DNA from 3 places in the Lactobacillus sp. ESL0681 genome. Region 1 is predicted to be linked to each of the others. Evidence: predicted binding sites of a transcription regulator. Region 1 holds the regulator's gene; each other region holds the start of a gene.

Region 1 (7,002 bases):
ATGGTAGCGGTCAAGTTGATACTAGTAAGACAGGTGCTAAGACAGCCTATGTTGTAGTTGACTATGGGGATGGCACTAATCAGATAGTTGCGGTGCCGTTGACAGTAAATTCGAAGGATTCTGGTAGTTCAGTAGCTGGAACAACCGAAGTTACTCCAATTGGTGGAGTAATTGCAGTTGACAAGGATACCAATTTAAGCAACGACACGGATTATGCCCAACAGGCAATCAGCAATCATGCGCAATTGCCTGCTGGTACGACTTATAAGTGGGCGAAAGTTCCTGATACTTCACAAGTTGGGACAATTACTGGTACAGTAATTGTTACTAATCCAAATGGCGATGCAATTGCGGTTACGGTAACTCTTAATATTACGGCTAAGCAAAGCGAACAGGTGACGCTAAGGCATAACGCCTATCTTTATAATGCAAATGGGCAACGGATTAATGAATTGATCCTAAAAACTGGCTCAATTGTTAATACTTATGGCGTGAAGCAAATTGCTGACCGTGATTTCTATATCTTAAATAATAATTATTATCTGGCTACTGGCAATGTTCAAAGCGTGAAACGTAAATTAATTCACAATGCTTACACTTATAATGAGTTTGGTAAGAGACTAGGTAAGACTACCACCAAAAAAGGTAAGGTTCTAGCTACTTATGGTGAGCCAGTCAAAATTAGTGGTCAAAAATATTATATTGTCGGTGCTAATCGCTATGTTAAAGCAGCTAACTTTAAGAAAGCTAAGCATAATATTAAGCCAGCACAGCAGATAAAGGCTGATCCACAAAAAGATCAAATAATGCATAGTTCCTATTTATATGATGAAAAAGGACAGCGAGTAAATGAAGTAACATTAAAAGCAGGTTCACGGGTAAAGGTCGATAAGACTATCCATCGCGTCGGTGCGCGGAAGTTTTACCAGTTAGATAATGGTTATTACATTGCTAAACGTAATATTACTGGTGATGAAGTTGTTTTGAACCATAATGCTTATGTTTATAACAAGTATGGTAAGCGTGCTAATCAAAAGGTACTAAAACGCGGTTCAACCATTACGGTTTATGGTGATTGGGTTTCTCTTCAAGGTACGAGATATTGGATCATTGGTAAAGGCAGATATGTAAAGGCTGCTAATCTTTAGTTAGTTTAACTAATGCTAAAAATAGTTTGAGATTGCACTCAAACTATTTTTTTGCTTGCTAATTAAAAAAATTGGATTATTTTTAGCACTCGGCTTGACATTCTGCTAAAAGCTAGTATCATAATAATTGTTAGCACCAAAGATGTAAGAGTGCTAAAAGTGAGGGCGATATTTATGTTGACCGAACGTCAAGAATTAATTTTAAAAACAATCATCAATGATTTTACACAAACTCATGATCCAGTGGGTTCAAAAACCGTAATGAGTCAGTTGCCGATTAAGGTGTCAAGTGCTACTATTCGTAATGAAATGGCTGCGCTTGAAGAAAAGGGCTTAATCGAAAAGACTCATTCATCTAGTGGACGAATTCCGTCAACTGCAGGTTATCGTTATTATCTAGATAATTTGGTTGAACCATTGCAGTTGCCTGAGAATGTTTACCAGCATATTATGCAGCAGCTTGATCAACCATTTCATCAGGTTAATGAAATTGTGCAGGAAGCAGCTAAGATTTTGTCAGATTTGACCAATTATACCGCTTTTGCAGAAGGTCCCGAGAGTCGCAACGTAACTATTACGGGTTTCAGAATCGTACCACTATTTAATAGACAAATTATGGCAATTCTAGTTACCAGCGATGGTAATGTCCAAAATCAGGTCTATAACTTGCCACGTCACATTAGTGGTGATGAGATTGAGCGGGCTGTGCGTTTGCTCAATGACAAACTGGTAGGTAAGAGTTTAGATGAAGTGACACCTAGTTTACTTGCTAAGTCTTTAGGAAAGCATACCAGTAGTCAGCAAGCAAATGAACTGATTGCATTGGTTGAGGACGTTCTTAAGGATGCTGCAAGCGACCAAATGTATGTTGATGGACAGATTAACTTGTTGAGTAATAGCTCAGTTGGTGATGCATCGCATATCAGGTCGCTGTATGACCTAGTTGATCGTAACGACTTACTTTCTAGATTATTAGACACTTCTGATGATCGACAGCTTGGTGGTCGTTCAGTTCGTGTCAGGCTTGGATCTGAATTACCCGGTGATTTGTTAAAGGATTATAGTTTGTTAACTGCAGAATATAACGTTGGTTCGCATGGTAAAGGAATGATTGCTTTATTAGGTCCCACCAATATGCCATATTCTCAGGTGTTGGGATTGTTAGAATATTTTAGAAATGAATTAGCCAAGAAACTACTTGACTATTATGGTAGATTTCAATAAAGGAGGTTAGCTGTGAGCAAGGAAAAGTTTCCTAGTGAAGAGGATTTAAAACAAAAAGAAGCGACTACTGCTAAAAGCAAGTCGAAAGCTAAATCTGCAGCTAAAGCCGATTCTGAGGGTAAAAACTCAGATAAAAAAACCAATGCTACTGCTAAGGTAGAAAAACAGATTACAGATTTACAGGCGCAAAATAAAGAACTTGAAGATAAGTTTTTGCGTAGTCAAGCAGAAATGCAAAATATGCAGACGCGCTATAATAATGAACGGACGCAACTAATTAAGTATGAATCGCAATCGCTGGCTAAGGATGTTTTGCCAGCAGTTGATAATCTAGAGCGTGCTCTGGCTACGAAGGTAGATGATGACGCTTCTCAGCAGCTTAAAAAGGGAGTACAAATGACTTTGGATTCTCTAGTTAAAGCCTTAAAAGATCATGGTATTAGTGAGATTGAAGCTGAGAATAGCCCATTTGATCCGACGTTGCATCAAGCTGTTCAAACAGTTACAGCTGAAAACGATGATCAAAAAGATCATGTCGTGCAGGTTTTGCAAAAAGGATATCAATATAAAGACCGTACACTTAGACCAGCAATGGTTGTTGTTGCACAGTAATTGAAAGGAAGAATATAAATGTCAAAAGTTATTGGGATTGATTTAGGAACTACTAACTCTGCAGTTGCTGTTTTAGAAGGTAAAGAACCAAAGATTATAACTAATCCGGAAGGTAATCGGACTACACCATCAGTTGTTGCCTTTAAAGATGGTGAAACACAAGTCGGTGAAGTTGCCAAGCGTCAAGCGATTACTAATCCAAATACCATTTCCTCAATTAAGCGTCACATGGGTGAAGATGGCTACAAGGTTAAAATTGGTGATAAGGCTTATACTCCACAAGAAATTTCTGCAATGATTTTGCAATACATCAAAAAATTCTCTGAAGACTATTTAGGAGAAGAAGTTACTGAAGCAGTTGTTACTGTTCCTGCATACTTCAACGATGCACAACGTCAAGCTACTAAAGATGCTGGTAAAATTGCTGGTCTAGATGTTAAACGGATCATTAATGAACCAACTGCTTCATCACTTGCTTATGGTCTTGATAAAGACTCAGAAGATGAAAAAGTATTAGTTTACGACCTTGGTGGTGGTACCTTTGATGTTTCTGTTTTGCAATTAGGTGATGGCGTCTTCCAAGTACTGTCCACTAACGGTGATACTAATCTTGGTGGGGATGACTTTGATAATGCTATTATTGATTGGTTAGTTGCTAACTTCAAATCAGAAAACAATGTTGATCTTTCTAAGGATAAGATGGCATTGCAACGGTTAAAGGATGCTGCTGAAAAGGCTAAGAAAGATTTGTCAGGCGTATCTTCAACTCACATCTCATTACCATTCATTTCTGCTGGTGATGCAGGTCCATTACACCTTGAAGCTGATTTGACTCGTGCCAAGTTTGATGAGTTAACTTCTGATTTAGTTGATCGGACTAAGGTTCCGTTTGACAATGCTTTAAAGGATGCTGATTTAACTGTTAACGATATTGACAAGGTTATTTTAAATGGTGGTTCAACTAGAATTCCTGCTGTTCAAGATGCAGTTAAGAAATGGTCTGGAAAAGAACCTGATCACTCAATTAACCCTGATGAAGCCGTAGCTTTAGGTGCTGCTGTTCAAGGTGGGGTTATCTCAGGTGACGTTAAGGATGTTGTTTTGCTTGATGTTACGCCACTTTCACTTGGTATCGAAACCATGGGTGGTGTCTTCACTAAGTTGATTGATAAGAATACGACAATCCCAACTTCTAAGAGTCAAATTTTCTCAACTGCAGCTGATAATCAACCAGCCGTTGATGTTCATGTTTTGCAAGGTGAACGTCCAATGGCAGCTGATGACAAGACTTTAGGTCGATTTGAATTAACTGATATTCCAGCAGCTCCTCGTGGTGTACCTCAAATCCAAGTTACTTTTGATATCGATAAGAACGGTATCGTTAATGTTTCTGCTAAGGATACTGGTACTGGTAAAGAACAAAAGATTACCATCAAGAGTTCGTCTGGTTTATCCGATGAAGAAATTCAAAAGATGCAAAAAGAAGCCGAAGAACATGCTGAAGAAGATAAAAAGAAGAAGGAAGAAGTCGACCTTCGCAATGAAGTTGATCAATTAATCTTCTCAACTGAAAAGACTTTGAAAGATGTTAAGGACAATGACAAGATCACCGAAGATGATACTAAGAAAGTCCAAACTGCTTTAGATGATTTGAAGAAAGCCCAAAAAGATAACGACTTAGATGCAATGAAGTCTAAGAAGGATGACTTATCTAAGGCTGCTCAAGATTTAGCTGTAAAACTATATCAGGCTAATGGCGGCGATCAAGCCGCTCAAGGCCAAGCTGATCCAAACCAAGGACCACAAGATCCAAATGGTGGTAATTCAGATAATGGTTCTGCTGGTGATGGCGACTTTCACAAAGTAGACTCAGATAAGTAAAGAGTTTATAATTGAATAAATTAGAAAAGAACTGCCGCAATAGTAGTTCTTTTCTTTTGGAAAGTAAGGAGTTTTTAAATGGCACAAGAAGATTATTATGGTGTGCTAGGTGTTGATCGCAATGCCAGCGACAAAGAAATTGATGCTGCTTACCGGAAATTAGCAAAGAAGTATCATCCAGATCTTAATCATGAGGCTGGGGCAGAAGAAAAGTATAAAGAAGTTAATGAAGCGTACGAAGTTCTGCATGATAAGGATAAGCGTGCACAATATGATCAGTTTGGTTCTGCTGGTGTTAACGGTCAAGGCGGCTTTGGTGGAGCAGGAGCGGGAGCTGGTCAAGGTTTTGGCGGTTTCGGAGACTTTGGCGACATCTTTAATGATTTCTTCGGAGGTGGCGGCAGCCAGAGGCGCGCTGATCCAACTGCTCCAACTCGTGGTCAAGACCTTGATTATACCTTGACTATTGATTTTATGGATGCAATTAATGGTAAAAAGACGCAGGTTTCCTATACTCGTAGTGAAGTTTGTCCAACTTGCAAGGGTAACGGCGCAGAAAAAGGTACTCACCCAATTACCTGTGATAAGTGTAACGGCTCTGGTTATATGACCGTTACTCAAAACTCAATGTTAGGCGTAGTGCGGCGTCAGACAGTCTGTGATAAATGTAGCGGTCGTGGTGTGATTATTGAACATCCATGTCAAACTTGTAAGGGTCAAGGAACGATTGATGGCAAAAATACCATTGAAGTTAACATCCCAGCTGGCATCGACAATGGTCAACAGTTACGCTATGAAGGTCAAGGAGAAGCTGGTACTAATGGCGGACCTTACGGTGATTTGTATATTAGTTACCGTATTAAACCGTCTAAAGACTTTGAACGAAAAGGCAATACAATTTATACTACCGTTCCAATCTCTTTTGCTCAAGCGACTTTAGGCGATGAAATTACGGTCAAGACTGTGCATGGCGATAGTAAACTTAAAATCCCGGCTGGAACTCAGCCAAATAAGAAGTTTACGTTGAAGGGCGATGGAGTGCCATATTTGCGTGGTAATGGCAAAGGCGATCAAATCACTACTATTCAAGTGCAGATACCAACTTCAATTAATGATGATCAAAAACAGGCATTGGTTGATTTTGTTAAAGCTGGTGGTGGTTCGATTACTCCCCAAGAAAAAGGGTTCTTTGAAAGACTAAAAGACAAAATTAAATAATCTAAAAGCATTAGGGTGAATCCTTAATGCTTTTTGTATGATTAAATTCTTAATAGGTTTTATCTGCTTCAATGAATTTGCTATAATAAAGGTAATAGAATAAAGGGTGCAAATAATTTATGGATATTAAAGAATTACAAGATTATCAAAGACACATTCGTAATTTTTCGATTGTGGCGCATATTGATCATGGTAAGTCAACGATTGCTGATCGTATTTTGGAATTAACGGATACAGTATCGCAGCGGCAATTAAAAAATCAAATGCTAGATGATATGCCACTTGAGCGGCAACGCGGAATTACGATTAAGATGAACTCGGTACAAATTAAGTACCATGCCCAAGATGGTGAAGATTATATTTTCCACTTAATTGATACACCAGGACATGTGGATTTTTCTTATGAAGTGTCACGGTCGCTGGCTGCTTGTGAGGGAGCATTACTAGTAGTTGATGCTTCTCAAGGGGTACAAGCACAAACGTTGGCCAACACCTACCTAGCGATTGACGACGATTTAGAAATCTTGCCGGTGATTAACAAGATTGATTTGCCTTCTGCAGATCCAGAACGTGCTAAGGAAGAGATTGAGGAAATGCTTGGTCTTGATGCTAGCGATGCAGTTGAGGTCTCAGGTAAAACGGGGCAGGGGATTGCTGAAATGCTAGAGCAAATTGTCCAGAAAGTTCCCGCTCCCGCTGGGGATTTAACGGCACCACTCAAGAGTTTAATTTTTGATTCCAAATATGATGATTATCGCGGAGTTGTCTTGTCTGTTCGCATTGAAGAGGGAACAGTTAAGGCTGGTGATGAAATCGAAATTATGAATACTGGTAAAAAATATGAGGTAACTGAGGTTGGCGTTTTAAGCCCTGCTCCAGTTCAAAAAGATATTTTAATTGCCGGTGATGTTGGCTATTT
Region 2 (7,002 bases), 410 kb from region 1:
AGCTGAAGATGCGGGTTCGATTCACGCTATCCGCTTATTAGTACTTAAATAGTAAAGTTGATCATAATTTCAGCTTTACTATTTTTTTGTTTAACTACTCAAAAAGGGTTTGCACAGCCAAGTTACTGGGCAAACCCTTTTAATATAATCTAATTTTACGTCATAATTAATAGAATAACACCGTTGACTACCGCCAAATAAATTGGCATCCAAATGGTCTGTGTATAAAGATACGACCACGCAAATAAACAGCCAAAAATCGCATTAACTACCAGTAGCGAAAACGAAAACTGCCAATTAAGTATACTAAACAACACTCCTGAAAAAATGATACCGCAAATTGCTACAACCATCGTATTACGCCTGAAAGCATAATTAAAAAGAAAGCCTGAGGTCAAAAATTCTTGCAAGATCGGCAAAATAATTCCGATAGCCACTAACAAAAACCAGTATGTCGTTACCGACTCATGCTTTAAATAAGCGGTTTGAAAATTGTATAGTTGCAATTTACCCGTAGCTTGTAAATAAGCCACGCTGATTCTTAGCGCCGTGACAACTAAGGTTAATCCAACGATCAAGCCGAAGTTTCCCAGCCAAGAAGCCGAGGCAAAATTATGGTCAAAATAGCGCTGCTCGCGATTAAAACGATAAATATAGAATAGTAAAATCATTAATGAAATTACTCCAAATAATATCAAATCCCAGATATGCAGCGGTGAATTCAAAGTTACTAATTTAACTACACCAGCAACCATTAAGTAACCGATGAAATAGACAATATACCTAAATAAATTGCCCTCTCTAGATCTTGGTGTATTCACAAAATTACCTCTATCTAATCATGTACCTTACAAGTCCCATATTATAGCAAAAAAAGGTCACTTTATGAAATATCAAACGATTTTTTCTGATCAATTTCAATATTATTAATATTGGTTAATGCCACTTTTTGCTCTGCAATGATGATCGACTCTTCATCATAACCTGTGACAAAACCGACCAAGTCCGCTGGTGGCTGCTTGTCCTCATTCAGCTCCTTAAGCTGCACACGTACTACTTTATGATTACTATATGCCTCTAATAACTTGCACCCAATATCCTCTAAGCTCATTGCTGGTTTTAACGAATTATGCACGGCATTGCGCCGCTTTTGCTGATTAATACTTAATGTATGGTCACTTAAAAAATATCCTTGCCACTTTTGCATCCCGCGATCATGATAATTTTTAAAGAAGGCTAAAACTATTTGGTCGAACTCACTCATAAGCATTGCCTCCACTATGTCCTCCGACCAGACCACTGCGTCTAATGGCCGTTGCTCCGTCTAGTAGACTAGAAGCCTTAACTAAGCTGGTAAAACCATATTTTTGACGTATTTGATCAACCGTTCTATTAAACTTGCGCTTTTTAAGTTGCTGTTCAGTTGGCTCTAGCAAACTCAATTGCTCACTCGTATCTGGAGTTAAATGGCTATAATTCACGCTTAAATTGCGCACAGCTTCATGATGCCAATTGGTACGAAAAAGTGCGATTAATTCTTGTACCAGCAAGTCGTTGTCATTAGTTGGAGTTATTTTATGCTGCACATTAAAACCTTGGTGCTTACCAGTTTGCTCATACTGGGCAAAACCTACCATTAAACTCACACAAGCAGTTTGCAAGCGGTGTGCACGAATTCTGGCAGCAACTTGTTCGCCAATTTCGCGAATCACTATTTCAATTTCGCGCTGAACTATATAATCCTTAGTTAAAACTTGTGAATTACCATAACTCTTTGTTTTAGAGACATATTTTTGACTGATAATACTCCGATCAACTCCCCAACTAAGTGCAAATAATTGCTCACCGATTACGCCAAATTCCTGCTTTAAAATAGCTGGATTCGCATGAGCGAGTTGATACATAGTATTAATTCCCAATCGCGACAAGCGCTTGGCTGTTGCCTTACCAATTCCCCATACATCTGTTAAATTAGTAATTCGCCAAATCGTATCTGGTACATCAATATAATGCCATGAGGCAATCATCGACTTACGATGTTTAGCCTCAAGATCCATCGCTAATTTTGCTAATAGTGGATTTTCACCGATGCCACATGTCGTATATAAACCTAGTTGCTCACGAATTTCTTGTTGAATCTGACGTGCAACTAGATATGGATCTTCACCAAACAAGCGCCAAGATTTAGTCATGTCAATCATCCCCTCATCAATCGAATAGACATGAATATCCTCTTGAGCTGCATATTTTTGAAAAACATCTAGTACTTGCATGCTACGCTTAATATATAAATTCATGTGCGGTTCAACTAACATGAGGTCTGGAGCCACACTTTTAGCTGGTAAGTCACGTACACGCATTACATTAGTCAAGCCATACTTCTGTTTGGCTAGTGGAGAGGCTGCCATAATTAATCCCGAACCAAACTTAGTATCCGGCTGATGCGAAACTACAGCAATCACAGCCTTCATTGGATTAAGTCCTAGCCGTAACGCCTCACAGCTAGCAAAAAAAGATTTATTATCAATCATAAAAATCACACGATGTGGCTCATAACGGTAATCATACATTTTAGTCGCCTCTTTTGATGACAAACGTTAGTTCGGATAACTAATCACTTCAATTATACAAACGTTCGTTCGAAAACGCAAGGGCAAAATAAAAAAACACAACCTGAACAAAAGTTGTGTTTTAATAATTGATTACTGTTTATCGGCAGCCAACTGGCGCATTTTACTTTCACTTTTAGCTGTATAAAGTAAGAAAACAATCGCTAATCCCGAAGCTGCATATAATACAGTGTTGCTTGCTATCCAGCCAAATTGATTAACTAAAATACCGATAACAGCTGTTGCTAGTGTTTCACCGAAGATATATTGGAAAAAGCCCATAAATCCAGTCGAAGCACCAACCGCAAACTTCGGAACGACTTCGTTTACCATCAGCCCGACTAGCGTTAATGGTGCATAGATTAGATTACCCATAATAATTAATGCAGTCAAAATTAAAGCATGGTTATTAGTGAAGAAATAAACTGTTAAACAAATTAACACTCCAACTACACAAGCAATTGAAACCTGAGCCCTACGTCCTTTTAGCCAATCGGAAATCGCACCAATAATAATTACGCCAGGTACCGAAGCTAATTCAAAAATTCCAATCACCCATTTAGCTTCACTAGGATCAAATCCCTTAGTCTGAACTAGATATGACGGAATCCAACTTTGGATGCCATAGCGTACTAAGTAAAGTGACATCGAAGTTAACGTTACTGCCCAGACCAGCTTATTCTTCAAAATATATTTAACAAAAATTTGTGTCACACTTAAGTCAGTTTTATCAGAGGTAGAAACTTGCCCATCATCTAATACTACCTTGTCACCTGTATAAGTTGAAATATCTGGCAAGCCAACCACAGCGGGACGATCAGCTCCTAAAACTAAGATTAGAATACAAATTACAAATGAAACTGCAGAAGCCGTATAGAAGACAGCAGACAGCGAGCCTGCAAATAAGAAAGTAGCAAGCTGCACAATTGCCACACAAATAAACGAACCAGCATTATGAGCAGACGACCAAATAGAATACATGGTACCACGTGTTCTTGGTCCCCACCATAACTGGATCATGCGCTGACAAGCCGCTGCTCCCATTCCTTGAGTAACCGCAATCAGTAGCATTAAAAACATCATTATATATAAATTATGCGTTGAACCCAAAAAGATATTCAAAAATGCTGATAACAATAATCCAACCATTAAATAACGGTTAGAGTCGCACTTATCAACTAGTGCTCCCATAAATAACTTGGCAATCCCATAGCCAATGCCAAAACATGAAAGTACCAAACCGATATCGGCAGTGGAAAAATGATAAGCCTTCATAATATCGTTTTGTTCAGTAGTAAAAACGAGTCGGATAATATAATAGCCAATGTACCCAATACAGGTAGCTAGCAACACACCAAACTGCCGCCACTTATACGTGCTAGCGACTTTATCTTTTGGAACTAATTTTTTGGAATCTGGTTGAATCAACATGAACTTGAACATTTTTATTTCCTCCATTATCATCCTATGATAGCACTTTCAAAGAAGATAAAAAATATCATTTAGTAATTATCTTAAGCAGATTTACGGATTCATCAGCAAATCTGCTTACACTTGCAGATACCATAAATTTATGTAGGTTGTTCACAAGGGGTCATTCAACCGCCAAAATCGTAACCTCATAACTACCAGCCGGAGCCTCCACGGTAACAGTAGACGGAGCCGATTGTTTCATAACAGCCTGCCCCAGTGGTGAATCAAAAGCAATTTTATTTTCAGCTAAATCTGCTTCCATCCGGCCAACAAGTTGATATTGTTCAGACTCTGATTCATCTTCAAACTTTAGAGTGACTAAATTTCCTAGGTCTACTTGACCATTTTGTTTAGGCTCAATTACTTCGGCATAACGCAATTGCTTATCTAAATACCGTAATCGACTTTGCAAATGTCCCAAATCACGCTTGGCTTCAGTGTACTCAGTATTTTCTGACAGGTCTCCTAAACTTCGCGCCTCTTGTAAAATTTTTATTCGTCGTGGACGATCTTTTTTTAGCTGCTTAATTTCAGCTTCTATTTTATGATAGCCTTCTGGTGTCATCTTTTGATAATAAACCAACTAGTTACTCCTTTGCCATTCACACAAGTTGTCCACAGGGCAGCTTGCAATTTTTAGCACTCAAAGCAATTAAGTGCTAATTGCTTTATTTTTTCTAAGTCACCTTCTATAATAATCAGTGTAAAGCAGAAATGAAAGTTTCTACTTACAAAACAGTTTTGAAAGGAAGTTTTTTATTATGAGTAATGATATGATGAATCATCGTGGTGACATTTTCGATGCAATGAACGACTGGTTCGACCTTCCACGAAAATTCTGGGATAACAATAGCGGTCGCAATTTAATGCAGGCTGACGTTGCTGAAACTAAAGACAACTATGTGGTCAAAGTGGATTTACCAGGAATGGATAAAAGTGAGCTTAAACTTAATTACCAAAATGACACTTTAAGCATAGCTGGAACCAGAACTTTCAACCAAGAAACCACTAATCAGAAGAATTTAATCCATCGCGAAAGAAGCATGGGACATATTTCACGCAGTTTTAGATTACCTAATGTTGAAGCTAGTCAAATTCATGCTAAGTATCAAGATGGTGTTCTAACTGTTACTTTACCTAAACGAGTAGCTAGCGAGCAAGATAGCTCAATCAATATTGACTAAATTTTTATAACTAAATAAGCTTTAACCGAGTTCTCCAATTGAACTCGGTTTCTTTTTGCCTTAAAATAAAAGGTAATTCTAAAATTCAAAGGAGACTATCATGGGACATAAACTAACTCAACAAGAAGTGGAAAAGTTTTCCGCTAATTTTAACGAAAATCCGCAAAATCAGGTTGTTGCACGTGCTACACAAAAAAACGGCGTTATGAATGCCGCCTATAATGATCGCGTTCAATCAGAACTAACTCGGGTTTTTTCCACCGAATTAGACACCCAAAATGTGACTAACCAGCGCCAATCCGGTCGTTGCTGGGAGTTCGCTACTTTAAATATTTTACGGCATAACTTTGGCGAGAAATATCATGTCAAGAACTTTACTTTTTCACAAAGCTATAACTTTTTCTGGGATAAAATCGAAAGAGCAAATATTTTTTATGACAACATCATCAACACAGCAGACCAAGAACTAGACAGCCGCGAAGTTAAAGCATACTTAGCAGACGCTGGTGAAGATGGTGGTCAATTCCATATGGCCGCTGCTTTAGTCGCTAAATACGGAATAGTGCCAACATATGCCATGCCCGAAAACTTCAACACTAACAATACTGCCGGTTTTGCTAAAGCATTAGGCGACAAATTACGTAAAGACGCCTTGGTTTTACGTAAATTAGCCCAGGCAAATAAAACCGAAGACTTAGAACAAGCTCGTGAAGAGTTTTTGAGTGAAGTTTACCAAATGACTGCTATTGCAGTTGGTGAACCACCTAAGAAATTTGACTTGGAGTATCGTGATGATGACAAAAAATATCACTTAGATAAAGATTTAACACCAATAGAATTTTTAAATAAATATCTAGGTGACGTTGACTTTGACGATTATGTTGTCCTAACTAATGCGCCTGATCATGAATATAATAAATTATATGGTCTGCCATTCGAAGATAATGTTGCTGGTTCATACCGAATTAAGTTTTTAAATGTACCGATGGATTATCTAGAAACTGCCGCAGTTAGTCAGCTAAAAGATGGCGAGGCTGTTTGGTTCAGTAACGATGTCGGTGAGCAGAGTGACCGTAAAACCGGCTATCTTGACACTAATCTTTATCAATTTAATGACCTCTTTGGAGTTGACCTAAAGATGTCTAAGGCAGATCAATTACGTACTGGTTCAGCTGCCTCAACTCATGCGATGACTTTAGTTGGTGTTGATGAAGACCACGGCCATATTCGGCAATGGAAAGTTGAAAATTCCTGGGGTGAGAAAAACGGTGACAAAGGCTTTTTCGTAATGTCCAATGATTGGTTTAAGCAATACACTTATGAAGTCGTTGTCCACAAGAAATACCTAACAGCTGAGCAAGTTGCATTGGCTGAAGGCCCAACCTACGACTTACCTGTTTGGGACTCATTAGCATAATTATCAATAAAAAAATTCTGACAGCTAAATTGCTAGTCAGAATTTTTTTATTGGTAATTATTTAGTTTGTTCTAAAAGTTCATCCCACTTGTGGAAAAATAATTCTTTATTTGCCTTAGTTACCAAGGTTATCTCTTTACCAGCTGGATCCTCTACCAGCCTACCTTGGGCAATTCCTGAAGTAATCACTTTAACATGATGCTCGGCAGTTGCCGAAACTACTTCTGGATACAAAGCGCTAATTGTCGTTAATACATCCCAGAAATAAAGTTGCGCACTAGGAATTGGTGGATTTACTAATAAACTATAGCCCTGTCCC
Region 3 (7,002 bases), 430 kb from region 1:
TAATAATAATCGTATCTTTAAATGAAACTGTTCGACCTTGTGAGTCGGTTAGGCGGCCGTCATCAAGAATTTGCAAAAAGATATTCATGACTGAAGGATCTGCTTTTTCAATTTCATCTAACAAAATTAAACTGTACGGATTATGACGAACTCGTTCGGTTAATTGACCAGCTTCTTCATAACCGACGTAGCCAGGAGCAGAACCAATTAGTTTCGAAACAGAATATGATTCCATATATTCAGACATATCAAAGCGAATCATTGCTTCTTCTGTACCAAACATTTGCTTAGCCAATTGTTTAGCCAGTTCAGTTTTACCAACTCCAGTTGGACCAACAAATAGGAAAGATCCAATTGGGCGACCTGATTCGTTAAAGCCGATTCGGTTTCTTCTAATAGCTCGAGCAACTTTGTCAACTGCTTGGTTTTGACCAATAACGTGTTTTTCAAGCGTTGGTGCCAAGTTTTGCAGTTGATTTTCTTCTTGCTTTTGTAGTTCGCCAACTGGGATACCAGTCTTTTCTTCTACAATTTTGTTCATGATTTTACTGGTAATTACTGGTGATTTATCAGGATCGACCTTTTGGTCTTGCATCTTGGTATATTTGTCGATTTGGTCACGATAATAAGCCGCTTTTTCGTAATCCTCGTTTTTAAGGGAGTCTTGCTTTAATTTTTGGGCTGCATCGATCCGTTCTTTAATTTTATCTTTATCAACAAACGGGATGGTAAGATTCATCCTAGAACCTGCCTCATCCAATAGGTCAATTGCCTTATCGGGTAGGAACCGGTCTTGGATATACCGTTGCGATAATTCAGCAGCTGCTTTAATGGCATCATCAGTATAGTGAACATGGTGATAGTCTTCGTAGCGCTTCTGAATCCCTTGTAAGATTTTAACTGTTTCTTCAACTGAAGGCTCTTTTACTTCAACTGGTTGGAATCGACGGGCTAAAGCAGAGTCTTTTTCAATATCCCGATATTCTTTAATTGTTGTTGCACCAACTAGTTGCAGTTCGCCCCGGGCCAAAGCAGGTTTAATAATATTACCTGCGTCCATGCCGCCTTCGGCATTGCCAGCACCGACAATTTCATGAATTTCGTCGATAAATAGAATAACATCGTCTTTACTTTGCAATTCTTTAATTAGTTGTTGCATTCTTTGTTCAAATTGTCCGCGAATCCCGGTTCCTTGAACTAACGAAACCACATTTAATGAAATGATTTGCTTGTCCTGCAATTTGGCTGGTACTGAGCCGTCAACAATCTGTTGAGCTAAACCTTCAACAACTGCCGTTTTACCAACTCCAGCCTCTCCAATTAAGACAGGATTATTTTTGGTTCTTCTATTTAAAATTTCAATCACTCGAGCGATTTCTTGATCGCGACCAATGACTGGGTCAATTTTACCTTTTTTAGCAAGATCAGTCAGATTTGTTCCGTATTGCTCAAGCAAAGAATTACCATTTGGTCCTTGACCTCCACCTTGGTTTAGTGGGCCTTGCGGGCCTTGGTTTAAATTGCCCCGTGAATTACCATTCATTGAGCCAAACAAATCTCCGAAATCACCAAAGAAATTACTATTTCCGTTTTCGTCCATATTAATATTTCCTTGTTGTTTTAAATCTTGATAACATTTTCCACATAAATTTATTTCTTGACTTTGACCATTTACCTTAGCAAACAGGTGAATGGAGGCTGGTCTTTTTTGACAGTTTTGACAAAGCACTGATAGTTACCGCCTTTCATTTTTGATTTACTAAATTATATAATTAGCACTCTAAACAGTCAAGTGCTAACTACTGAATTTTATTTTTGCTATATTAGGTAATGATGGTAAAATTAATTCTTCAGATAAATGTTAATTTGATTAAATTAATAAAGAGATGGTAAAGATTTGGATTATCAAAAAATTCTTGAACAATTGGTCCAAGGAGAGCTAGAGCAATACGAAGTTGAGCCTGATAAGGCGTTTGAATTTCAATCAGCACTAAGATCTTTTGGCAAGAGACAAAATATCAAGGGGCGGGCTTTAAGAGGTGGAAAAATTGTTTATACAGGTGTAAAGTAGAAAATTACGATGTAAACTGTTACAATTATGTTGTCTATTGTGCCAAAAAATGATAGGCTAATACACGAATAGGTAGTTACTACCAGTTTGATTTTTCAATTTAAAGGAGATAATTATAATGGAAAAACGCGATTTTCATGTTGTTGCAGATACAGGTATTCATGCTAGACCAGCTACCCTTTTGGTACAGGCTGCGTCAAAGTTTGGTTCAGATATCAATCTAGAATACAACGGCAAGTCAGTTAACTTGAAGTCAATCATGGGTGTTATGTCACTCGGCGTTGGTAAAAATGCTGATGTAACAATTACTTGTGACGGTGATGATGAAAAAGATGCAATTGCAGCTATTTCAGACACAATGAAAAAAGAGGGCCTAGCTGAATAATGACCAAGACTTTACAAGGAATTGCTGCCAGTGACGGAATTGCTGTCGCACCAGCTTATCTCTTGGTAGAACCGGATCTTTCATTTAAGAAAACTACTGTAACAGATGTAGATAGCGAATTAGCTCGTTACAACGAAGCAATTAAGGCTTCTACTACTGAAGTAGAAAAAATCCGTGATGCTGCTAAGAAGAGTATCGGTGAAGACGAAGCGCAGGTATTTGAAGCTCACTTGATGATTTTGAATGATCCTGAGTTTACTGGTGCGATTGAAACTGAAATCAAGGAACAAAAAGTCAATAGTGAAGCAGCTCTTGATGAAACTGCTCAAAAATTTATTGGTATTTTTGAGGCGATGACTGATAATGCTTATATGCAACAGCGTGCTGGTGATGTTCGTGATGTTTCTAAGCGGATTATGGCACATTTGCTGAATAAGGAATTGCCTAATCCTGCCACAATCGATCATGAAGTGATTGTCGTAGCTCATGACTTGACGCCAAGTGACACTGCACAGTTAAACAAAAAGTTTGTTAAAGGTTTTGTAACTGATATTGGTGGTCGGACTGCTCACTCCGCAATTATGGCACGTTCACTTGAATTGCCAGCTGTTGTTGGTACTGATTCAATCACTAAGGATATTCAAAGTGGTCAAACTTTGGCTGTTGATGGTCTAAGCGGTGATGTTATTATTGAACCAAGCTCTGAGCAAGTGGCAGATTACCAGCAAAAAGGTGAAGCATTTTCTAAACAAAAAGCTGAATGGGAAAAATTGAAGAATGAACCATCAGTTACTGCTGATGGTAAACAATTCACCATTGCAGCTAATATTGGTACACCTAACGATATGCAAGGTGTTAATGATAATGGAGCTGAAGCCGTTGGCTTGTACAGAACTGAATTTCTGTATATGGATTCAAAGGATTTCCCGACTGAAGACCAACAATTCGAGGCTTATAAAGAAGTTATCGAAGGTATGAACGGTAAGCAAGTTATTATTCGTACCATGGATATTGGTGGAGATAAGCACCTTGATTACTGGGACTTACCAGATGAAATGAACCCATTTTTGGGTGTTCGGGCAGTTAGATTATCATTGATGAATAAGGACATCTTCCGGACCCAATTGCGGGCACTCTTGCGAGCATCTGCATATGGTAAGTTAGGGATTATGTTCCCAATGATCGGTACTTTAGATGAATTACACCAAGCAAAAGCAATTTTGGCCGAAGAAAAGGACAAGTTGGTTAAGCAAGGTATCAAGGTAGGCGAAGACTTACAAGTAGGAATGATGATTGAAGTTCCTGCTGCTGCTGTTCTTGCTGATCAATTTGCTAAAGAAGTCGATTTCTTCTCAATCGGAACTAATGACCTCATTCAATATACAATGGCAGCTGATCGTGGTAATGATAATGTTTCATATCTATATCAACCAGCCAATCCAGCTGTTTTACGCTTAATTAAGCACACAATCGACGCAGCCCATGAAAATGGTATTTGGTGTGGTATGTGTGGTGAAGCTGCTGGTGACAGTATTATGTTCCCGATTTTGTTATCAATGGGACTTGATGAATATTCGATGAGTGCAACTTCAATTTTACGGATTAGAAGTTTGATGAAGAAAATCAATACTGAAGATATTAAGGATCTGGCTGATCAAGTCTGCAACGTTTCCCAAACTGCTGCAGAAAATGAAAAACTAGTTAATGACTTGATGAAGAAAATCAATCAATAACGTTGATCAAAGACACATTACATAATGTGTCTTTTTTCTTTAACCTTTTTTGGTAAAAAGTTCATAGATAATTCAATCTTTACACTTATTATGATATATAAATCGAAAAATAACGGTCATTACTTACAAAAGACAAGTAATATGCTATAATGAAATTAAGGTAAATGTAGCAATATTCAAAGGAGCGTGAAATATATGGTAAATTTATATATATCTCCGAGTTGTACCTCGTGTCGCAAGGCTAAGGCTTGGTTAAGGAAGCATGATATTCCTTTCAAAGAAAGAAATATCTTCTCAGAACCCCTTACTAAAGACGAATTGATTCAGATTCTACGGATGACGGAAAACGGCACCGAGGAAATTATTTCTACGCGTTCAAGAGCTTTTCAACAGCTAAAAGTTAATCTCGATGACTTATCTATTGACCAATTACTTGACTTGGTAGAGAAGAATCCAAGTTTATTACGACGTCCAATTATTATGGATGATCGTCGCTTGCAAGTTGGTTATAATGAAGATGAAATTCGTCGGTTCTTACCAAGAAAGGTTCGTCGCCTTGAACTAGAAGAAATGCAAAAGATTGCAGATCTGTAATGTTCAAGTTTATTAATAAAAAAGCGTTAGTTTTTTAGCTAACGCTTTTATTTTATTTCCAAAATAGGCTACAATAAAGAGAAGAAGTTGAGGGAGGCGATGCTTCGTGCAAGTTGAGCATATTGATGCAAACACTATTCGTGTTAGAATTAATAAAAGTGAATTAGCTAAGCGTGGACTTAAAGTATTAGATTTATTAGGTGATAAAAATAAAATTCAACAATTCTTTTATTCAATTTTAGAAGAAGTTGATACTGATCATTCATTTAGCGAAGATAATCCGGTCACTTTTCAGGTTATGCCAAATGATGGAGGTCTAGATTTATTAATTAGCAAGGTAAATAGGGAAAATAAGAATGACGAACTATCAAGTTTTCTTGATGACGTTAATCAACCATTGGATGATGATCCGCGGCATTCATTTTTAGACTTAGATGCTGATGATGATTTAGATGAAATATTTGATGATGAAAAAGATGCTGAGTATTATGAAAATTATGTAAATCAGGAACTTAAAGATCTTAATAGGCGCAAAGCTGAACAAAGAAATGCTTCGCAACCCAAGGTTAGTAAGAATTTCTGGAAATTTCAAAAAAAACAGGCATATAGCTTTAAAGATTTTGGTGTGCTAGGAGAACTAGCTAATAGCCTGCAGGTTAGTGATTTAGACTCGGCACTGTACTATGAGCATGACCGATTTTACTTAGAGTTATCCTTTAACGATGAAAATTATGCTGAACTTAAGCCGGCTGATGCATGGGCAATTGCCAATGAGTATGGCGTTCAAGTTAAGTCTGAAGAAATGGCCAGGGTTAGAACTGTTGGTAAATGTTTAATTGAAACTGCTGCATTAGAGCAATTACGGGGTTGCTTTGCACATTGATTGATTTTTCGAATAATAAATAAAAAAGACAAGGTAACACTTGTCTTTTTTGCGTATTTATTATTAGGTGATAATTTTGTATGCAGCACTTTTAAATGATAAGTTAGTATTAGCGGTAGCCGAAGCCCAATTAATTAAGCAACATGCTAAAAAAATACCGCAACCACAGTATTTTTGTCCTAAATGTTACCAAGAAGTACAATTGGTGACTAAAGTTAATCAACCCTATTTTAAGCATTTTGCCCAAAATAATAAGTCGCTAGGTGAAAAAGCAGAGCATGCTCAGAGTAAACGATTATTGCAATGCGGGCTGGTCGCTGCGGGCTTTAAAACAGCTAGTCAGGAAATTAGTTTAGCACAAGGGCGCTTGCGAGCAGATGTTTTAGCAAATTCACAACTAGCCTTTGAGGTGCAGTGTGCACCGCTCAGTAGCAGGGAATTTGCACATCGACATGCGCTATATCAGCAGATAAAGATCTGTGATGTTTGGATAGTTGGTAAAAGACATTTCTTGAAGCACAAAATAAAAAAGTCACAATTAATTTATTTTCGTAAAAATCAATTGTGGCACGATTATTATTTAGAAGTAGATCCAAGTCAGGAAATTTTAAGGTTAAAATATAATATTCTGCTTGAACCGCTAGTTAATGAATTACATTATCAAACTCAAGAATTTAGATTGACTGCACAGGGATTACAAGCATTATGGCAATTTTCTCCAGAGCTTAAGCATTATAAGGTTGACCAAGTAAGGCAAAAAAATTATCTACAAAATCAGCTAAACCAAAAAACCAAAGTAGGGTTAGAAATTGCAACTCAGTTATATCAACAAAGATTAACAGTAGCAGATTTACCCACCTGGGTTTTTCATGATTTTCGTCAGGTTACAGCAGATAACAATATTACCAAATACCTTAAATCAATCGTAAATGACTAGATGCAAAATACTTAGTTTGTTTTGGCTGTGGTTGATTAGCGCTATTCTTAAAAATATCAATCAGTTTATCATGGGCGACAATTCCTTCAAGTAAGATACCATTATAATTACCACTTTGATTATAAATAATCGTAGTAGGAATATTATGGACATTTAACTTTTCTGCTAAATCTTGATCTCGCTTAATTGAATCGTCAATATAATGACTGACTTTTGCATCTCGAATTTTAGCGAAATTCATATTTAACTTTTCCGCAATTTCTTGTGGTAAATTTTCAGAATAGTCATTAAAATCAGCACTGATTGCTTTTTGTAAATTAAACAGATACGTGCGTGCTTTCTTTTGACCATACGTAAATCTAATTGCGTGAAAAGCCCTTAAGGCTTGATAAGATACCA

The links. Region 1 encodes HrcA, which represses chaperone genes, less so after heat shock. Its sites were predicted from a motif close to TTAGCACTCNNNNNNNNNGAGTGCTAA; they were not measured.
Region 2: OZX59_RS04355 (Hsp20/alpha crystallin family protein) is a predicted target of HrcA. The motif match lies at 4,719-4,745, and genes of this name have one in related genera.
Region 3: OZX59_RS00360 (ATP-dependent Clp protease ATP-binding subunit) is a predicted target of HrcA. The motif match lies at 1,773-1,799, and genes of this name have one in related genera.

Annotation. Positions count from the first base shown of each region.
Region 1 covers NZ_CP113943.1:482,056-489,057, reverse strand. Annotated here, with positions in the region: gene OZX59_RS02460 (Rib/alpha-like domain-containing protein) at 1-1,148, shown strand, start outside; gene hrcA (heat-inducible transcriptional repressor HrcA) at 1,323-2,372, shown strand; gene grpE (nucleotide exchange factor GrpE) at 2,385-2,984, shown strand; gene dnaK (molecular chaperone DnaK) at 3,003-4,865, shown strand; gene dnaJ (molecular chaperone DnaJ) at 4,944-6,083, shown strand; gene lepA (translation elongation factor 4) at 6,203-7,002, shown strand, end outside.
Region 2 covers NZ_CP113943.1:897,011-904,012, forward strand. Annotated here, with positions in the region: tRNA gene OZX59_RS04325 (tRNA-Gly) at 1-35, shown strand, start outside; gene OZX59_RS04330 (type II CAAX endopeptidase family protein) at 156-821, opposite strand; gene OZX59_RS04335 (hypothetical protein) at 884-1,264, opposite strand; gene OZX59_RS04340 (nucleotidyltransferase) at 1,257-2,570, opposite strand; gene OZX59_RS04345 (MFS transporter) at 2,703-4,052, opposite strand; gene greA (transcription elongation factor GreA) at 4,204-4,665, opposite strand; gene OZX59_RS04355 (Hsp20/alpha crystallin family protein) at 4,844-5,266, shown strand; gene OZX59_RS04360 (C1 family peptidase) at 5,367-6,683, shown strand; gene OZX59_RS04365 (nucleoside hydrolase) at 6,741-7,002, opposite strand, start outside.
Region 3 covers NZ_CP113943.1:56,225-63,226, forward strand. Annotated here, with positions in the region: gene OZX59_RS00360 (ATP-dependent Clp protease ATP-binding subunit) at 1-1,729, opposite strand, end outside; gene OZX59_RS00365 (hypothetical protein) at 1,898-2,071, shown strand; gene OZX59_RS00370 (phosphocarrier protein HPr) at 2,190-2,456, shown strand; gene ptsP (phosphoenolpyruvate--protein phosphotransferase) at 2,456-4,189, shown strand; gene spxA (transcriptional regulator SpxA) at 4,385-4,783, shown strand; gene OZX59_RS00385 (adaptor protein MecA) at 4,890-5,666, shown strand; gene OZX59_RS00390 (competence protein CoiA family protein) at 5,734-6,603, shown strand; gene OZX59_RS00395 (DsbA family protein) at 6,581-7,002, opposite strand, start outside.